4 regions of the Bradyrhizobium ingae genome follow, and region 1 is predicted to be linked to each of the others. Evidence: predicted binding sites of a transcription regulator. Region 1 holds the regulator's gene; each other region holds the start of a gene.
The links. Region 1 encodes PhoB, which activates phosphate uptake and scavenging genes when phosphate is short. Its sites were predicted from a motif close to TGTCATNNANCTGTCAT; they were not measured.
Positions count from the first base shown of each region.

Region 2: a site for PhoB is predicted at 1,689-1,705, ahead of ACV1FX_RS20890 (alpha-D-ribose 1-methylphosphonate 5-triphosphate diphosphatase). Genes of this name have one in related genera too.
Region 3: a site for PhoB is predicted at 2,359-2,375, ahead of ACV1FX_RS34190 (DUF2794 domain-containing protein). Genes of this name have one in related genera too.
Region 4: a site for PhoB is predicted at 1,935-1,951, ahead of ACV1FX_RS03680 (acetoacetate decarboxylase). Genes of this name have one in related genera too.

Region 1 covers NZ_JBVUBB010000015.1:103,833-108,040, forward strand. Annotated here, with positions in the region: gene ACV1FX_RS21980 (acetylornithine transaminase) at 1-170, opposite strand, end outside; gene ACV1FX_RS21985 (GcrA family cell cycle regulator) at 628-1,140, shown strand; gene phoB (phosphate regulon transcriptional regulator PhoB) at 1,224-1,931, opposite strand; gene phoU (phosphate signaling complex protein PhoU) at 1,946-2,662, opposite strand; gene pstB (phosphate ABC transporter ATP-binding protein PstB) at 2,674-3,492, opposite strand; gene pstA (phosphate ABC transporter permease PstA) at 3,489-4,208, opposite strand, start outside.
Region 2 covers NZ_JBVUBB010000014.1:19,397-23,604, reverse strand. Annotated here, with positions in the region: gene phnG (phosphonate C-P lyase system protein PhnG) at 1-435, opposite strand, end outside; gene ACV1FX_RS20890 (alpha-D-ribose 1-methylphosphonate 5-triphosphate diphosphatase) at 453-1,622, opposite strand; gene phnF (phosphonate metabolism transcriptional regulator PhnF) at 1,816-2,574, shown strand; gene ACV1FX_RS20880 (ABC transporter ATP-binding protein) at 2,805-3,962, shown strand; gene ACV1FX_RS20875 (carbohydrate ABC transporter permease) at 4,048-4,208, shown strand, end outside.
Region 3 covers NZ_JBVUBB010000037.1:2,956-7,163, forward strand. Annotated here, with positions in the region: gene acnA (aconitate hydratase AcnA) at 1-840, shown strand, start outside; gene ACV1FX_RS34185 (DUF1223 domain-containing protein) at 1,078-1,851, shown strand; gene ACV1FX_RS34190 (DUF2794 domain-containing protein) at 2,436-2,807, shown strand; gene ACV1FX_RS34195 (GNAT family N-acetyltransferase) at 2,944-3,474, opposite strand; gene ACV1FX_RS34200 (Bax inhibitor-1/YccA family protein) at 3,689-4,208, opposite strand, start outside.
Region 4 covers NZ_JBVUBB010000002.1:235,805-240,012, reverse strand. Annotated here, with positions in the region: gene ACV1FX_RS03690 (acyl-CoA carboxylase subunit beta) at 1-619, shown strand, start outside; gene ACV1FX_RS03685 (patatin-like phospholipase family protein) at 718-1,893, opposite strand; gene ACV1FX_RS03680 (acetoacetate decarboxylase) at 2,123-2,899, shown strand; gene ACV1FX_RS03675 (MFS transporter) at 2,951-4,208, opposite strand, start outside.

The sequences.
Region 1 (4,208 bases):
TTGACCAGGGCGGGGTGCGCATGGCCCAGCGCATTCACAGCGACACCCGATGTAAAATCGAGATAGCGCTCCCCGTTTGTCGCGACCAGCCAGCAGCCTTCGCCGCGCTCGAAGCCGAGCTCGGCCCTGGCGAAAACGGGAAGCAGATGCGTCGCGGCGCTCTTGTTCATGGCGGTCACTTGGATGTTGAGGCCGGCTCACGAGACTGCCTTGCGCAGCGCATCATTGACCTGCCCGGAAAACGAAACGTGCCGCCTTTTAAGGGCGGCACGTGTCACTATTTTATGCCTGGAAAAACCGCTGTCAATGCCGCCAGAAGGCCCTGCAAGGCACGCGATCCGTAGTCTTGCGGTGGCGATTTTAAGTTCTTTTAGCGACGGAACATGTGGACGCGGAGCCGCAGACTCTTGCGCGGGAGTCACGCCATATTGTAGCGTTTCCCCCGTCAGATACGACATCTCGTGCAGCAGTTCTGATCCTCTGAGTCCTCTTGTACCGGCGTAACGTTCAGGTGCGTTTTTCGCGCCCGGCGAGCCTTAAGGGATTCTGATGGCACGGGTTTTTCGAAGCTTAGACATCGCCACGCGGCCCCAAGGATTGAGGGTGCGCGGCGAGGGGAAGGGTGCAATGACGGTTTTGACCTGGTCCGACGATCGCGTCGAGCAATTGAAAAAGCTCTGGGAAGCCGGGCTTTCGGCCAGCCAGATCGCTGCCGAGCTCGGGAACGTGACGCGCAACGCCGTAATCGGCAAGGTGCACCGGCTGGGCCTGTCCGGCCGCGCCAAGAGCCCGTCCTCGGCGGCTCCCCGGCCGCGCAAGGCGCGCCCCGCACAGCACATGATGCGGGTGAGCCGCCCGATCTCCCGCGGCAACACCGCCCTCGCCCAGGCCTTCGAGGTCGAGGTCGAGCCCGATCCGATCACCTACGACAACGTCGTTCCGATGAGCCAGCGCCTGTCGCTGCTCGAGCTCAACGAGGCGACCTGCCACTGGCCGGTCGGCGATCCCTCGAGCCCGGATTTCTTCTTCTGCGGCGGCAAATCGCTCTCGGGCCTGCCCTATTGCGCGCAGCATTCGCGCGTTGCCTACCAGCCGGCCGCCGACCGCCGCCGCGCACCGGCCAAGCCGGGCACGCGCTGAGCTCAGCCACAAACGACAACGTCCCGGCGCAAGGCCGGGACGCCTGGTCGAGGAATGTCAGCGCGCTATCCGGCGCGTTTTTTTTACGTCTGTTCCGCCTTCGCAAACCGATCATCCAGCGCGTAGCCGGCGCCGCGGACGGTGCGGATCGGGTCCTGCTCGCGGCCGAGATTGAGCAGCTTGCGCAGGCGCCCGATGTGGACGTCGACGGTGCGCTCGTCGATATAGATGTCGCGGCCCCAGACACTGTCGAGCAGCTGCTCGCGCGAGAACACGCGGCCGGGATGCTCCAGGAAGAACTCCAGGAGGCGATATTCGGTCGGACCGAGGTCGATCGGCCGCCCGGAGCGCGCGACGCGGCGCTTCTCGCGGTCGAGCTCGATGTCGCCATAGGCGAGGATGGACGCAAGCCGCTCTGGGCTCGCACGCCGCAAAAGGCCTTTCACGCGTGCCAAGAGCTCCGGCACCGAGAACGGCTTGACGATGTAGTCGTCCGCACCGGTCGCAAGTCCCCTCACCCGCTCGCTCTCTTCGCCGCGTGCGGTAAGCATGATGATCGGGAGCTGCTTGGTGTCGGGACGGGTGCGCAGGCGGCGGCACAGCTCGATGCCGGACAACCCCGGCAGCATCCAGTCGAGCACGATCAGGTCCGGAATGTGCTCCTTGAGGCGGGTGTCGGCGTCGTCGCCGCGCATCACCGTCTCGACATCGTAGCCGTCGCCTTCGAGGTTGTAGCGCAACAGCTCGGTCAGCGCTTCCTCGTCCTCAACAACCAGAATGCGTGCGCCCATGGCGTCGTCGCTCCTTAAGTGTTCGGCACAGTCGTGGCGAAGGTGGTCATGTCGCCCTTCGGACGCTTGTCCGCGATGGCCTGACCTTCGATCATGTAGAAGACGGTTTCGGCGATGTTGGTCGCATGATCGCCGATCCGCTCGATGTTCTTGGCGCAGAACATCAGGTGGATGCAGAACGAGATGTTACGCGGATCCTCCATCATGTAGGTGAGGAGCTCGCGGAACAGCGAGGTGCAGATCGCGTCGACTTCCTCGTCGCCCTTCCACACCATCATCGCCGCCGGCAGGTCATGCGCGGCATAGGCGTCGAGGACCGACTTGACCTGCTGCTGCACGAGGTCGGTCATGTGTTCCAGGCCGCGGAACAGCTTCAGCGGATGGAAATCGGTCTCGAGCGCGGCCACGCGCTTGCCCATGTTCTTGGCGAGATCGCCGATCCGCTCCAGATCGGTCGCGACGCGCATGGCGCCGACGATCTCGCGCAGGTCGACCGCCATCGGCTGGCGGCGCGCGATCGTGAGCACGGCGCGCTCCTCGATCTTCTTCTGCAGCGCGTCGATCTCGGCGTCGGTCGCCACCACGCGCTGGCCGAGCGCGACGTCACGGCGGATCAGCGCATCGACGGAATCGACGATCATGCGCTCGGCAAGGCCGCCCATCTCCGCAACGAGCCGCGTGAGCTCCTGCAGGTCGGTGTCGAAGGCCTTTGCGGTATGTTCAGAAGCCATTTCCTGTCTCCTCAGCCGAAGCGGCCGGTGATGTAGTCTTGGGTACGCCGGTCGCTGGGCGACGTGAAGATCTTGCTGGTCTCGTCGAACTCGATCAACTCGCCGAGATACATGAAGGCGGTCTTGTCGGAGACGCGCGCCGCCTGCTGCATGTTGTGGGTGACGATCGCGATCGTGTAGTTCTCGGCAAGCTCCTGGATCAGTTCCTCAACCTTGGCGGTCGAGATCGGATCGAGCGCCGAGCACGGCTCGTCGAACAGGATCACCTCGGGACGGACCGCCACGGTGCGGGCGATGCAGAGACGCTGCTGCTGGCCGCCGGAGAGCGACAGGCCGGAGGCGTTGAGCTTGTCCTTGACCTCGTTCCACAGCGCGCCGCCGCGCAGCGCCTTCTCGACCCGGTCGTCCATCTCCGACTTGGAGATCTTCTCGTAAAGGCGGATGCCGAAGGCAATGTTCTCGTAGATCGTCATCGGGAACGGCGTCGGCTTCTGGAACACCATGCCGACCCGGGCTCGCAGCAGGTTGAGGTCGAGCTTGGAGTCGAGGATATTGGTCTGGTCGAGCATGAGTTGACCGGTGGCGCGCTGGCCCGGATAGAGGTCATACATCCGGTTGAAGATGCGCAGCAGGGTCGACTTGCCGCAGCCGGACGGGCCGATGAACGCCGTGACGCGGTTGGTGCCGAGCGTCATGTTGATGTTCTTCAGCGCGTGGTGCTCGCCGTAATAGAAATTGAGGTTGCGCACCGTCACCTTGGCCGGAGCCTCGGGCAGTATCGGCGAGGCCTGACGCCCTGTGGAACTTACGGAAACGGACAGATCGCTCATTTTGCAGTCCTCTCGGCGCCTAGAATGCGCGCGCCAATGTTCAGGGCAAGCACGGTCAGGGTGATCAGCAGCGCCCCACTCCAGGCCAGCTGCTTCCAGTAGGCGTAGGGGCTCTGCACGAAATTGTTGATGGTCACCGGCAGGTTCGCCATCGTCTTGTTCAGGCTGAGGCTGAAGAACTGGTTCGAGAGCGCGGTGAAGAGCAGCGGCGCGGTCTCGCCGGCGACGCGGGCAGTCGCCAGCAGCACGCCGGTGATGAGGCCGGAGCGCGCCGCGCGGTAGGCGATCCGCTTGATCACCAGCGAGCGCGGCAGGCCGAGCGCGGAAGCCGCTTCGCGCAGCGCGTTCGGCACCAGCAGCAGCATGTCCTCGGTCGTGCGCAGCACCACCGGGATCACGATGACGGCGAGCGCCAGCGCGCCGGCGATTGCCGAGAAGCCGCGCATCGGCACCACCACCGCGCCATAGATGAACAAGCCGATGATGATCGAGGGCGCAGACAAAAGGATGTCGTTGATGAAGCGGATCACCGAGGTCAGCTTGTCGTTGCGGCCGTATTCGGCGAGATAGGTGCCGGCGAACAGGCCGAGCGGCGCGCCGATGCCGACGCCGATCACGGTCATGATGATCGAGCCGACGATGGCGTTGCGCAGGCCGCCCTCGGTCGAGCCCGGAGGCGGAGTGTCCGCGGCGAAGATCTGAAGGTTCAGACCGGT
Region 2 (4,208 bases), on a different contig from region 1:
CACCTTGCTCTCTTGGGCCTCGCGCCGGACCGAATGCTCCGCTTCGAGCGCGCATTGATCGAGTGCAGCGATAATCGGAGCGATTGCGCCCGCCTTGGTGACTTGATCGCGCTGCATTAGGCCATCAAAGAGCGCGGCAAGTGCCGCGCGGCGTTTGTTGCGACCGAGCACATAGGCGATGCCAATCTCGCCCGTCTCTATCTGTACCGTGCAGCGAGTCACGGTCGCTTCACCAAGATTGAAAACAGTGCCGGTGCGCCCGACCGCCCCCCGCAGCATGGCCGCGCCGTATTCTGGACGACGGATCCATTGGAATTTCGGACGGTCGATCGCCGACCAATGCCGCTCCAGTTCAGCGAGCGGCGCCTTGGCGAGCAACGTCATCCAATCTTGACGGGCACGCTGATCGCCGCAAGCAATTTGCCTCGAAGACATTCCCACTTCTCGCCGCTTCAGAGCACCTGCCTGCCGGCAGTCCATACCGCGCGCACAATCGGACCAGCCCGATCGGCTACGCGTATAAGATCGGCACGCTTTCCTGCCGCGATCTCGCCGCGATCGCCAAGCCCGAAGGTCTCAGCGGGGCGCAAGCTTCCGAGCGCCACCGCCTCGGCGAGAGTGGGGCCATCGGACTGACCCGCCAGGTGCCAGATGGCGCGCAGAATACTCGCTGGAATGTAGTCGGAGCTGATGATGTCTATGAGACCATCCCGCGCGAGCTCTCGCACCGAGACGTTTCCGATATGCGAGTGCCCAGCAACCAGATTGGGCCCACCGACGATGATTGTCATTCTGGCGGCGCGCGCCGCCTTCGCGGATTCCAAGGTAATCGGAAACTCAGAAATAGAAAGGCCGAATGCGACCGCCTCTGCGACGTGGGCGGCAGTAGTGTCGTCATGGCTGGCTAAGGGCAATCGCCGGGCACGGCAATGCGCGACGAGGCGGCGCCGGTTGTCTTGCGTGCAGTCGTCCGTGGTGGAGACGGCGATAATCGCCGCCTCGATCTCAGCTTCTGGCGTTTTCTTGCGCCGCTCGAGACGGCGGAAGCGCTCCGGGTCGCGCCGCGGCCCGTCATCCATGATCGTCACGAACCGAAGTTCGGAGCGGTCGGCATGGGCGAGAAAGAGGTCGAGGAGATCGGGATCGCGGGCGTCACAGCGCAGGTGGAGCAAGTGATCGGTCCTAAGCAATCGGTGCTGGCGCGCGTGGTCAAGGCCACCCAGCACAAGCGGCAGCAGGCGCCCCCTTTCCAGATCGCCCAGCGCCCCGACCACAAGGGAATCGAAAACCGTCGTGGTACCCGCCGCGCAAACTTGCACATCGTGCGCGATCGCGGCGCCGAGCGGATCCCAAGTCATGCTGGCACGGGGAAGAATCTGCTTTTCGAGGTGGTCGGTATGAACGTCAATCAAGCCTGGCAGCAGGTGATCACCTTCAAAATCGAGCGCGCCTGACGCAGTCGACTTACTGGTTGAGATGTCGGCGATCATCCCGTCGACAATCTGAACCGTTCCATTGACGCACGCCGACCGAGTCACGATCTTGGCATTGGTCAAGACAATTTCGGTGGATTGGAGAGCATCTTTTCGTCGTTGAATTGCAAAATTTGCCGTTTTGCTCATCGAAACCGCCTCTTTCCTGCCTTTTAAACCGGCTCGTCGTTGTATCAGTTCTTCAGGGGGCGGTGAGAGACTGTGCGATGACAAATAGTGTTACTTCGATGCACTTGTACCAATCTCTTCAATTCGATAGGCCGTGCCTGCCCTAATTTTGCCGGGCCGCGAAGCGCAATGCGAGGCCAACACGCGAGATCCGATGGCATCACCTAACGATGATACGCGAAAACCCACGCTACAACAGCGGCGCGGCGCGACCTCGCTGTGGCGGCTGGTCGAGCGGGCAATCGAACAGGAGATTCGTATTGGGACATGGATACCAGGCGACCGGCTGCCGACGGAATTTGAGCTAGCTGCCCGTTTCGATGTCCACCGCAACACCGTCCGGCATGCGCTTTCCTCTCTGCGTGCACGCAACGTCTTGAGAATCGAGCAGGGACGCGGCACGTTCGTCAAGGAGCGGATGGTGCGGCATCACATCGGGCCGACGTCGCGCTTGACTGCTGTCTTGCGCGATATTCACCGGGTCGGCGAACGGCGCTTCCTTACTTCTAGCCGGGTGCGAGCCGAAAGCGCCCTCGGCCGAGACCTCCAGCTTGACCGCAGCCATTTTACTCGCAAAGTGGACACGCTGACGATGGTGGACGGTCTCGCTATCGCCGTCGCGTCCAGCTATTTCCCGTTGCCACGTTTCGAAGGCATCGAGCACATCATCGTGGAAACCGGGAGCTTCACGGAAGCGTGGCGCCGGTACGGCGTCGATATCTATAAGCGTCAAGAGACCCGTATTTCGGCGATCGCGCTCTCTAAGCCGGATGCGGAATTGCTCGGTTTGCCGCGCCGCCAGCCGATCATTGAAGTGACTAACATCAATGTCGATGCCGATGGCACCCCGATTGTGCTATCGAGGATGCGTGTCGCCCCGCAGCATATGGAGCTGGTGGTCAAATTCGATTAGATCCGCTTACTCTCAAACCGCCGACCGCTTAGTTGGCTGCACTCCGGCGGCAGGGTTAGCACTTCCGGCGCAATTCCCGTGGTGTCAGCACTCCCCGCGCCTAACGTCACTGGTATGACCGGCGGAATTGTACCGATTCTGTCAGGCCGGCTTCATCGAGTCTCAATAGAGAGATCCAATCTACATGAGCGAGACGCCCATCGCGAAAGAGGGCGAGCAGGCCTAGGAACATGCGCAACATCCACCTCAATCACATTATGAAGTCCTTTGGTTCAACGCGAGTCCTTCGCGGGGTTTCGCTTGCGATCGAAGATGGGGAATTCGTGACGCTGCTGGGACCTTCGGGTTGCGGTAAGTCGACGCTTCTCAGGATTCTGGCGGGGTTGGAAGTGCAGGACAGTGGCTCGGTGGCGATCGGCGAGCGCTCGGTCGATGGCGTGCGGCCCAAGTTCCGGGATGTCGCCATGGTGTTCCAATCCTACGCGCTTTATCCCCACATGACGGTTGCGGCCAATCTGGCGCTGCCGCTGCGCATGCGGCGATTGAATGCTTGGCAAAGACTGCCGATCCTGGGGTGGGTCGTCCCGGGGACCCGGCGAGTGTCGTCAGAGATCGAGGAGGAAATCACCCGTATCGCCAAGGCGCTTGGTATCGGACATTTGCTTTCTCGAAAGCCTGGCCAGCTCTCGGGCGGCCAGCGTCAGCGCGTCGCCGTGGGCCGTGCCATGGTCCGCCATCCGGCCGTCTTCTTAATGGACGAGCCGCTCAGCAACCTCGACGCCAAGCTCCGGGTCCAGATGCGCGCTGAGATCAAGGACCTCCATCGTCGCCTCGGCGTCACGTTCGTCTACGTCACCCACGACCAAGCCGAGGCGATGACGCTCTCTGACCGCGTTGCGGTGATGCTCGACGGTGAACTGATCCAGGTCGCCCCACCCCAGGACATTTATGCCGATCCCGACGACCGCCGCGTCGCCGAATTTGTCGGAAGTCCCAAGATCAACCTTCTCGAGGGGGTGGTGCGCAAGCGCGGCTCAGTTGACGCTGCCGGCACTAGCTTCCATGTTCTATCCGATGCGCCGCCTGAGGCGCCGCTAGCGCTCGGAGTCCGTTCCGAAGCCTTCCACTTGTCCGAGTGCGGCGGCGTCAACGCACTGACTGGAACCGTCCGGCACATAGAGCACATGGGCTCCGATCTCTTCGTCCATCTTGCCGTCCCGGGAAGCGAGCATCCGGTCATCGCTCGGCTTCTGGCCGAACGGGCGCCGCATATTACTTCGGGTCAGACACTGCATCTTGGCGTCAAGCCGGAACGGCTTCTGCTGTTTGATGCCAAAGGCAAGCGCATCCGCCCGAACAACCGCAGAACGAAAACCTGCTTTGCATGAAGGAGCATGCCTAGTGGGCATCGTCGCTTCGACACTCGAGACTGAGGCTGATACCGCATCCGTCACACCGGCAGAGCGCAAAACGCTGCGTCACCAGCGGATCGCGGAGACGCTCGCCGCCTGGTCGCTGGCGGGCCCGGCGCTGATTCTGCTGGTCGCGCTATTCTTCTTGCCTGTCTTTGCCGTCTTCCTGATCGCGCTCACCGACTGGCAGTTCGGCGCTACCTCGCTTTCCTTCGTTGGCTT
Region 3 (4,208 bases), on a different contig from region 1:
AACTGGCGCAAGATCAAGACGGTCGAGAGCGAGACCTATCGCTGGAACATGAGCTCGACCTATGTGCAGAACCCGCCCTATTTCGATGGCATGAAGAAGGAGCCGGAGCCGGTCACGGATATCGTCGAGGCGCGCGTCCTCGCCATGTTCGGCGACAAGATCACCACCGACCACATCTCGCCGGCGGGTTCGATCAAGCTGACCTCTCCGGCCGGCAAGTATCTCAGCGAGCGTCAGGTGCGCCCCGCCGACTTCAACCAGTACGGCACGCGGCGCGGCAACCATGAAGTGATGATGCGCGGCACCTTCGCCAACATCCGCATCAAGAACTTCATGCTCAAGGGCGCCGACGGCAACATTCCGGAAGGCGGTCTCACCAAGCACTGGCCCGACGGCGAGCAGATGTCGATCTACGATGCCGCGATGAGATACCAGCAGGAGCAGGTCCCGCTGGTGGTGTTCGCCGGCGCCGAATATGGCAACGGCTCCTCGCGCGACTGGGCCGCAAAGGGCACGCGTCTGCTCGGCGTTCGCGCCGTGATCTGCCAGAGCTTCGAGCGCATCCATCGCTCCAACCTGGTCGGCATGGGCGTGCTGCCGCTCACCTTCGAGGAAGGCACGTCCTGGCAGTCGCTCGGTCTGAAGGGCGACGAGAAGGTCACGCTGCGCGGTCTCGTCGGCGATTTGAAGCCGCGCCAGAAGCTGACTGCCGAGATCGTCTCGGCCGACGGCTCGCTGCAGCGCGTTTCGCTGCTGTGCCGCATCGATACGCTGGACGAGCTCGACTACTATCGCAACGGCGGTATCCTGCACTACGTGCTGCGCAAACTCGCGGCGTAAGCGCGGATTTGTGAACGATGGCTCACTGCGAAGTGAGTAGAACGTTAAGCGAAGGCGGCCTATCAAGAGCCGCCTTCGTTCGTTTGTGGTATGTTCCAGATGGGCGCGTCCGGCGAAACATCTTCGTCTCGGGCGGTGCGGAGCGTACCGCGCGCGGAGGATTTGTCCGTAAGACTACGGTGACCAGCCGGCGACAGGATTTCCCCTCGACATCAGCCAAGGTGTGCGGCGTTCAACATGACAATGATGGCCTCTAATCTGATTTCGCGATGGTCCGGTGCGATCTGGTCGAGTGCACTTGGGGTCTGCGCAATCATCGCGGTCATCCGTCCCGCCTACGCCGATCCCCGCGCGGTGGTCGAGCTGTTCACGTCGCAGGGCTGCTCGTCCTGTCCGCCCGCCGACAAGATCATCGGCGAGCTCTCCAACGATCCCTCGATCATCGCGCTGAGCATGCCGATCGATTACTGGGACTATCTCGGCTGGAAGGACACGCTGGCGGATTCCCGCTTCTCGGCGCGGCAGCGCGCCTATTCGCGGATGCGCGGCGACCGCGAGGTCTATACGCCGCAGGTCGTGGTCAACGGCTCTGAGCATGTCATCGGCAGCGACCGCGCCGGCATCGAGAGTGCGATCGCAAAGACCGCCAAGGCCGACACCGTGATGAGCGTGCCGGTGTCGATGTCGCTCGCCGGCAAGCAGCTCAACGTCTCGGTGGCTGCGAGCAAGGAGGCGGCGGTCTCGCATGGCGAGGTCTGGATCTGCTCGATCACCAAGGCGGTGCCGATCTCGATCAGCCGCGGCGAAAATCGCGGGCAGCAGATCACCTATCACAACGTGGTGCGCAACCTGCTGAAAGTCGGCGACTGGAACGGCACTCCGGAAAGCTGGACCGTGCCGCTGGAGAACCTCACGCGCGAGGGTGTCGATGGCGCCGTGGTCTATGTCCAGGATGGCAGCCGCGAGAAGCCGGGCCCGATGCTGGGCGCCGCGTACACCTCGCTGCACTGATCTCGTAGCTTCGAATTTTTCGTAACGAGCACCGCCGCCATTCCTCATGGCGAGGAGCGCAGTCTCGCGCGCGTCCAGCGGACGATGCTTCGTATCGCCGCGTGAACCATGAAAGGCTCCGGAGGTGTGGCTAGGCCTGCTGCGCAGATTCGTCAGGATGAGGGGGAGAAACTGGAGGCGCGGGGAGAGCGGGCCGGCAAATCAACTTGGCGCAACAAAAAAGGACCAACTCTCGTTGGTCCTTCCTTCGTGCGAACAGGCCCGATCCCGACGACCCCGGGGGGCTGGGGGCTGAGGAATCCGGAACCGAAAGGACCGGGCCAACGCACACGAATCTTTTCGCAGTGCAGGGCGGCAGGCGCTAGGCGGAAAAGCGGCGAGACTATGATTCCTGCTAACGATCCCGTGACGGTATGCCGCGCGCGGGTTCCACAGCCTGGAGGTGTGTTTGCGGTGCGATGTGCACCCGCGCGGTTGGCGCCCCTTGCGGCCGGCCGCGGTTGGCGCAATCATGCAATTGTCATGATCCGCGGACGGGACGGTTTCGCGCCCGCCGGTCACCAACGCCACAGGAGGCGCTTCGCATGAGTTTGGTGCCGGAGGATGCCGATCCGAGCGAGCAGCGCGCAGTGGCGCGAGGCGCCGCTGCGAGTTCCCAGCCGAGCCGGGTGACCTTCAACCGCCTCGAATTGCATCGCATCCTCAATCTCTATGGCCGCATGGTCGCCGACGGCGAGTGGCGCGACTATGCCATCGATTTCCTGAAGGACCGGGCCGTGTTCTCGGTCTATCGCCGCGCCTCCGAAGTGCCGATCTACCGCATCGAGAAAGACCCGCGGCTCGCGCGCAAGCAGGGCATGTACAGCGTGATCTCGGCGACCGGCCTGATCCTGCGCCGCGGCCATGAGCTCGAGCGCGTGTTGCTAGTGATCGATCGGAAGCTCGCGGTGGTGTAGCCCGTCGTGCGGCCGCCGTAGCGTCGCTGCGTAGGTTGGGCAAAGGCGCTCTTGCGCCGTGCTGACCACGTCTGTCTCTCGGATTTTTGACACAAGAGGTGGGCACGTTCCGCTTTGCCCACCTACGAATCCGGGCCTACTTCTCCGGAACGCTCGTTGCGCCCTCGCCGAGGTCGCGCTGCATCATCACCGTGTCCAGCCAGCGGCCAAACTTCAGGCCGACATTGGGATGCGTGCCGATCATCTTGAAGCCGGCCCTGGTGTGCACGCCGATCGAGCCGGCATTGGCGGAATCGCCGATCACCGCGATCATCTGGCGGAAGCCGCGTGCCTCGCATTCGACGAGCAGCCGCTGCAACAGCGCCGAGCCGATGCCGCGGCGATGGAACGACGGCTCGAGATAAATCGAATTCTCGACCGTGAAGCGATAAGCCGGCCGCGGCCGGTAGGCGCCGGCATAGGCGTAGCCGGCGATGCGGCCATCGAGCACGGCGACGAAATAGGGGTAGCCGCCATCCGCCAGCGCGCGGTAGCGGCGCGTCATCTCGGCGAGGTCGGGCGGTTCGAGCTCGAAGGTCGCCGTGCCGTGGCGCACGGCGTGCTCGTAGATGGCGGTGATGGCGGGCAGGTCGGCCTCGGTTGTAGGCCTGATTTCAGGTGCGGACATGGCGGCAGCTTAGGGCCTCCACATCGTCGCTGGAAGAGGTCCCGGGGGTTTCACAGCGTCATTGCGAGCGAAGCGAAGCAATCCAGAAATGCATCCGCGGAGGGGCTCTGGATTGCTTCGCTGCGCCCGCAATGACGGGACTTGCGGATGCAGGCGGGCAAACAAAAACCCCGGCCTTGCGGCCGGGGCTCATGTCGTTCTCTCGTCTCGGCGCTTAGTCGCGCTGGCCGAGGAGCTGCAGCAGCAGCGTGAACAGGTTGATGAAGTTCAGGTACAGCGACAGCGCGCCGGTGATCGCCGCGCGTTCGGCAATGTCACCGCCGGCCGAGGCGTAGCCGTAGATGTAGTCGTTCTTCAGCCGCTGGGTGTCCCAGGCAGTGAGGCCCGCGAACACCAGCACGCCGCCGACCGACACGATGAACTGCAGCGCCGAGCTCGCCAGGAACAGGTTGACCAGGCTGGCGATGATGATGCCGATCAGGCCCATGAACAGGAACGATCCTATCCCGGTCATGTCACGCTTGGTAGTGTAGCCGTAGAGGCTCAGCGCGCCGAAGGTGGCCGCGGTGATGAAGAACACCCGCACGATCGAGGTGTGCGTGAACACCAGGAAGATCGAGGACAGCGAGACGCCCATCAGCGCCGAGAACACCCAGAACAGGATCTGGGCGGTCGAGGGGGCCAGGCGGTTGATGCCGGCCGAGATCACGAACACCATGGCGAGCGGGGCCAGG
Region 4 (4,208 bases), on a different contig from region 1:
GGTCATCGTCGGTCTCGCGCGGCTCGAGGGCAGGGCCGTGATGCTGCTTGCCAGCGATCCCTTCCACTATGGCGGCTCATGGACGGCGGATGCCTGCCAGAAGATCGTGCGCTGGGTCGATTTCGCCGAAACCTTCCATCTGCCGATCGTCTATCTCATGGATTGCCCGGGCTTCATGATCGGGCTGGACGCCGAGAAGGCGGCCACGATCCGCCACGGCGTGCGCGCCATGGCCGCGGTCAACCAGACCACAGTGCCCTGGTGCACGGTGATCCTGCGCAACGCGTTTGGGGTAGCCGGCGTCGTGCATCAACCGGCCGATCGCTTCTCGATCCGCTATGCCTGGCCGTCGGCCTATTGGGGCTCGCTGCCCCTCGAAGGCGGCATCGAGGCGGCCTATCGCGCCGACATCGACGCGGCCGAGGACAAGGCGGCGAAGCTGAAGGAGATAGAGGAGCGCCTCAACAAGCTGCGCTCGCCGTTCCGCTCGGCCGAAAAGTTCTGGGTCGAGGAGATCATCGACCCCCGCAAGACAAGATCGCTGCTGTGCGAGTTCGCGCGGCTCGCGGAGCCGCTCAGGACGCCGGGGCCGCCGGCGAACATGACGATCAGGCCGTAGCTCGGCTGTCATTGCGAGCGAAGCGAAGCAACCCAGACTGTCTCCGCGGAAGGATTCTGGATTGCTTCGCTGCGCTCGCAATGACGAGGTGGAGACAACTACGCGCTCTCGGTCTCCCGGTGCACGTCGTGCACGACGAGGCCCATGCCTTCGTCGGGCATCTTGATCCAGTCGCGACGCTTCAGCGTGCGCTTGGTGTCCTCGTAGCCGCTCGTCCAGTGCTCGCGCATCGAGGTGCCGGAGAATTCGTGATCCTTGGCGTCGCCCTCATAGGCCTTCTGCTGATAGATCAGATGCAGGATCGCGATCTCCGGCATGTTGCGCAGGCTCGTCTTGAGATTGCGCTCCTCCTCGGACAATTGTTCGTCGGGAAGCTTCGCCAGCGCCTTGTAGAGCAGGACCTTCAGATTATGCGTCCGGCGATAGACGTCGGTGTTGTGGCGCGTGCGCGAGGAATACATGATGTCCTTGTGGCGGGCCATCACGTCCTGGATCGAGCGCGGCAGCACGCCGCGCGCGCTGAACAGGTCGACCTGGAACACGAGCGAGTTGAGATCGTCCTCCTGGTCGAGCAGATGCTGGAGCGGCGTGTTGGAGACGATGCCGCCGTCCCAGAAGTGATCGGTGCCGATCCTGACCATGGGCAGCGCCGGCGGAAGGGCGCCGGAGGCCATGACGTGCTCGGGCTCGATCTCGTCGTGAGCGTTATCGAAATAGATGAAGTTGCCGGACAGCACATTCACCGCGCCGACCGCGAAGCGGATCTTCTTTTCGTTGATCAGGTCGAAGTCGACGAGCTCGCGCAGGCTCTCGCGCAATGGGGCCGTGTCGTAATAGCTCGTTGCGGTCCTGGCCCCGACCGGGCTGAACCACGGATTGACGTGGTGCGGGGTGAAGAAGCCAGGTTGGCCCAGCGCCGAAGTCATCCACGCGCTGTGGAGGTTGCGCCATTGGCGGAAGACGTCGCCGTCAGGCGTATAGTGCCAGATCTTGCGGTTGGTGATGCGCTCCCAGAAAATGCGGAGCTGATCGAGCCGCTTCTCCGGCTTGTTGCCGGCGATGATGGCGGAGTTGATCGCACCGATCGAGACGCCGCAGACCCAGTCCGGCTCGATGCCGGCCTCGTGCAGCGCCTGATAGACGCCGGCCTGATAGGCGCCGAGCGCGCCGCCGCCTTGCAGCACCAGCGCGACCCGATCGCAGCGCTCGGGGCGCCAGCCCCGCGAGGGCGGCTGATGTGTCTGATATGCCGGTTGCGACGTGCGGGCGTCCATGGCGCTGCCTCCCTGCCTCACCTGGACGATTGCGCCCCGCAATGACGTCGTGATGACAAGTCAGGTGCCAACGCATCACTCGCATGCGGATCAACCGGGCGGGGGAATGGCCGCAGGTCGCGCTCCCGACCGAAATCCTTCACATCACAGTCAATGAAGACCGTTAGCAATTGATCACAAGGCTCGATTGCCGGAACGGGCGTCACAGAGAGCACACGGGAGAGCTGCGATGCGAAAGGAAGACGTGCTGAGGCTTCCGTCCATGCCGGCTGCCGGACCGAGCTATCCGGCGGGTCCCTATCGCTTCGTCAACCGCGAATTCCTGGTCATCACCTACGAGACCGATCCTGATCTGATCCGCGCCGGCCTGCCTGAGCCGCTGGAGCCGATCGACCAGCCGATCGTGCATTACGAATGGATCAGGATGCCGGATTCCTCCGGCTTCGGCAGCTACACCGAGTCTGGCCTGGTGATCCCCGCGCGCCTGCACGGCGAGGAGGTGAACTTCGTCTCCCAGATGTATCTCGACGACGACCCACCGATCGCTGCGGGGCGCGAAATCTGGGGCTTTCCCAAGAAGTACGCCCATCCCAAGCTCGAGATCGTCAAGGATACCCTGACCGGCACGCTGGAATATGCCGGTCAGCTCGTCGCCATGGGGACGATGGGCTACAAGCACGAGAGCATGGCCGGCAACGGCGATCTCACCCGCGCGACGCTGTCGAAGACGCAGATCAATCTGAAGATGATCCCTGGCGTCGACGGCCATCTCGAGGTCTGCCAACTCGTCGCGATCAACCTCACCGACATCGTCCCGAAGGGCTCCTGGATGGGGCCCGGTCGGCTTCACCTCGTGCCCCACGTCAACGCGCCGGTTGCGGATTTCCCCGTCCGCCGGGTGATCGGCGCGCATCACTACATCGCCGACCTGACGCTGCCGTTCGGCCGCGTCGTGCACGATTACGTCCAGGAAGCCGCGGCGGCCACGAGTCTCGCGGCGGAGTAGGGGGGGCCCACGCGCAGGCTCCGGCGGATGGCATGGGCCGCCCGCCCACCACTACTTGCCGGCTGCCAGCGCCATCGCGGGCTTCGGCTGGCGCGCGAGCGCCAGCACGATCAGCGAAGCGAAGATGCAGAGCGCGCCGGCGATGAAGAAGGCAGGCAGGTAGCTCGCCAGCAGCGTTCGCGACAGGCCGGCGCCAAAGGCGGCGGTGCCGGCGCCGAGCTGGTGGCCGGCAAAGATCCAGCCGAACACCAGATTGGCGCGCTCCGGTCCGAACTTCTGCGCTGTCAGCCGTACCGTCGGCGGCACCGTGGCGATCCAGTCGAGTCCGTAGAACATTGCGAAGATAGACAGGCCGTAGAAGGAGAAGTCGCTGAACGGCAGGAACACTAGCGAGAGCCCGCGCAGGCCGTAGTACCAGAACAGGAGGTAGCGGTTGTCGTAACGGTCGGAGAGCCAACCCGACATGATGGTGCCGAAGAAGTCGAAGATGCCCATCGCAGCTAACAGGCTCGCCGCCTGCACCTGCGGGATGCCGTAATCAAGACACATCGGGATCAGGTGCACCTGGACGAGGCCGTTGGTGGAGGCACCGCAGACGAAGAAGGTCGCAAACAGGATCCAGAACGCGCGCGACGTCGAGACGTCGCGCAGCGTGCCGAGCGCAACGGCTGTGATCGGCGCGTGACTCACGGGCGGGGCGGGCAGCGGCTCGGTGCCCTCATCGCCGAACGGGCGCAGGCCAACATCACTGGGGCGGTCGCACATCGCGAGCGCCACCGCGGTCGCGGAGACGCCCAGCATGACGCAGACGAAGGAGAGCGCGAGGCGCCAGCCGAAGCGCTCGGTCAGGCTCGCGAGCAAGGGCAGGAACACGAGCTGTCCCGTGGCGACGCTCGCGGTCATGATGCCGATGACGAGGCCGCGCCGCGCGGCAAACCACCGCGTGGCGATCGTGGCACCCAGCACCAGTGCAGTCATGCCGGTGCCGATGCCGATCACGACGCCCCACAGCAGCATGAGCTGCCAGACCTTAGTCATCCCGAGCGAAGCAACCAGCGCCGAGACGACGATAAGCTGCGCCGTCAGCGTCACGTTGCGCAGGCCGTAGCGGTTGAGCAGGGCGGCTGCGAACGGCGCCATCAGGCCGAACAGAATGAAACGGATCGAGAGCGCGGAGGAAATTTCCGCAGTGCTCCAGCCGAACTCCTTTTGGAGGGGGACGATGAATACGCCGGGCGCGCCGACAGTGCCGGCGCTGATCAGCGCGGCGAGGAAGGTCACGCCGACCATCACCCAGCCGTAGTGGATG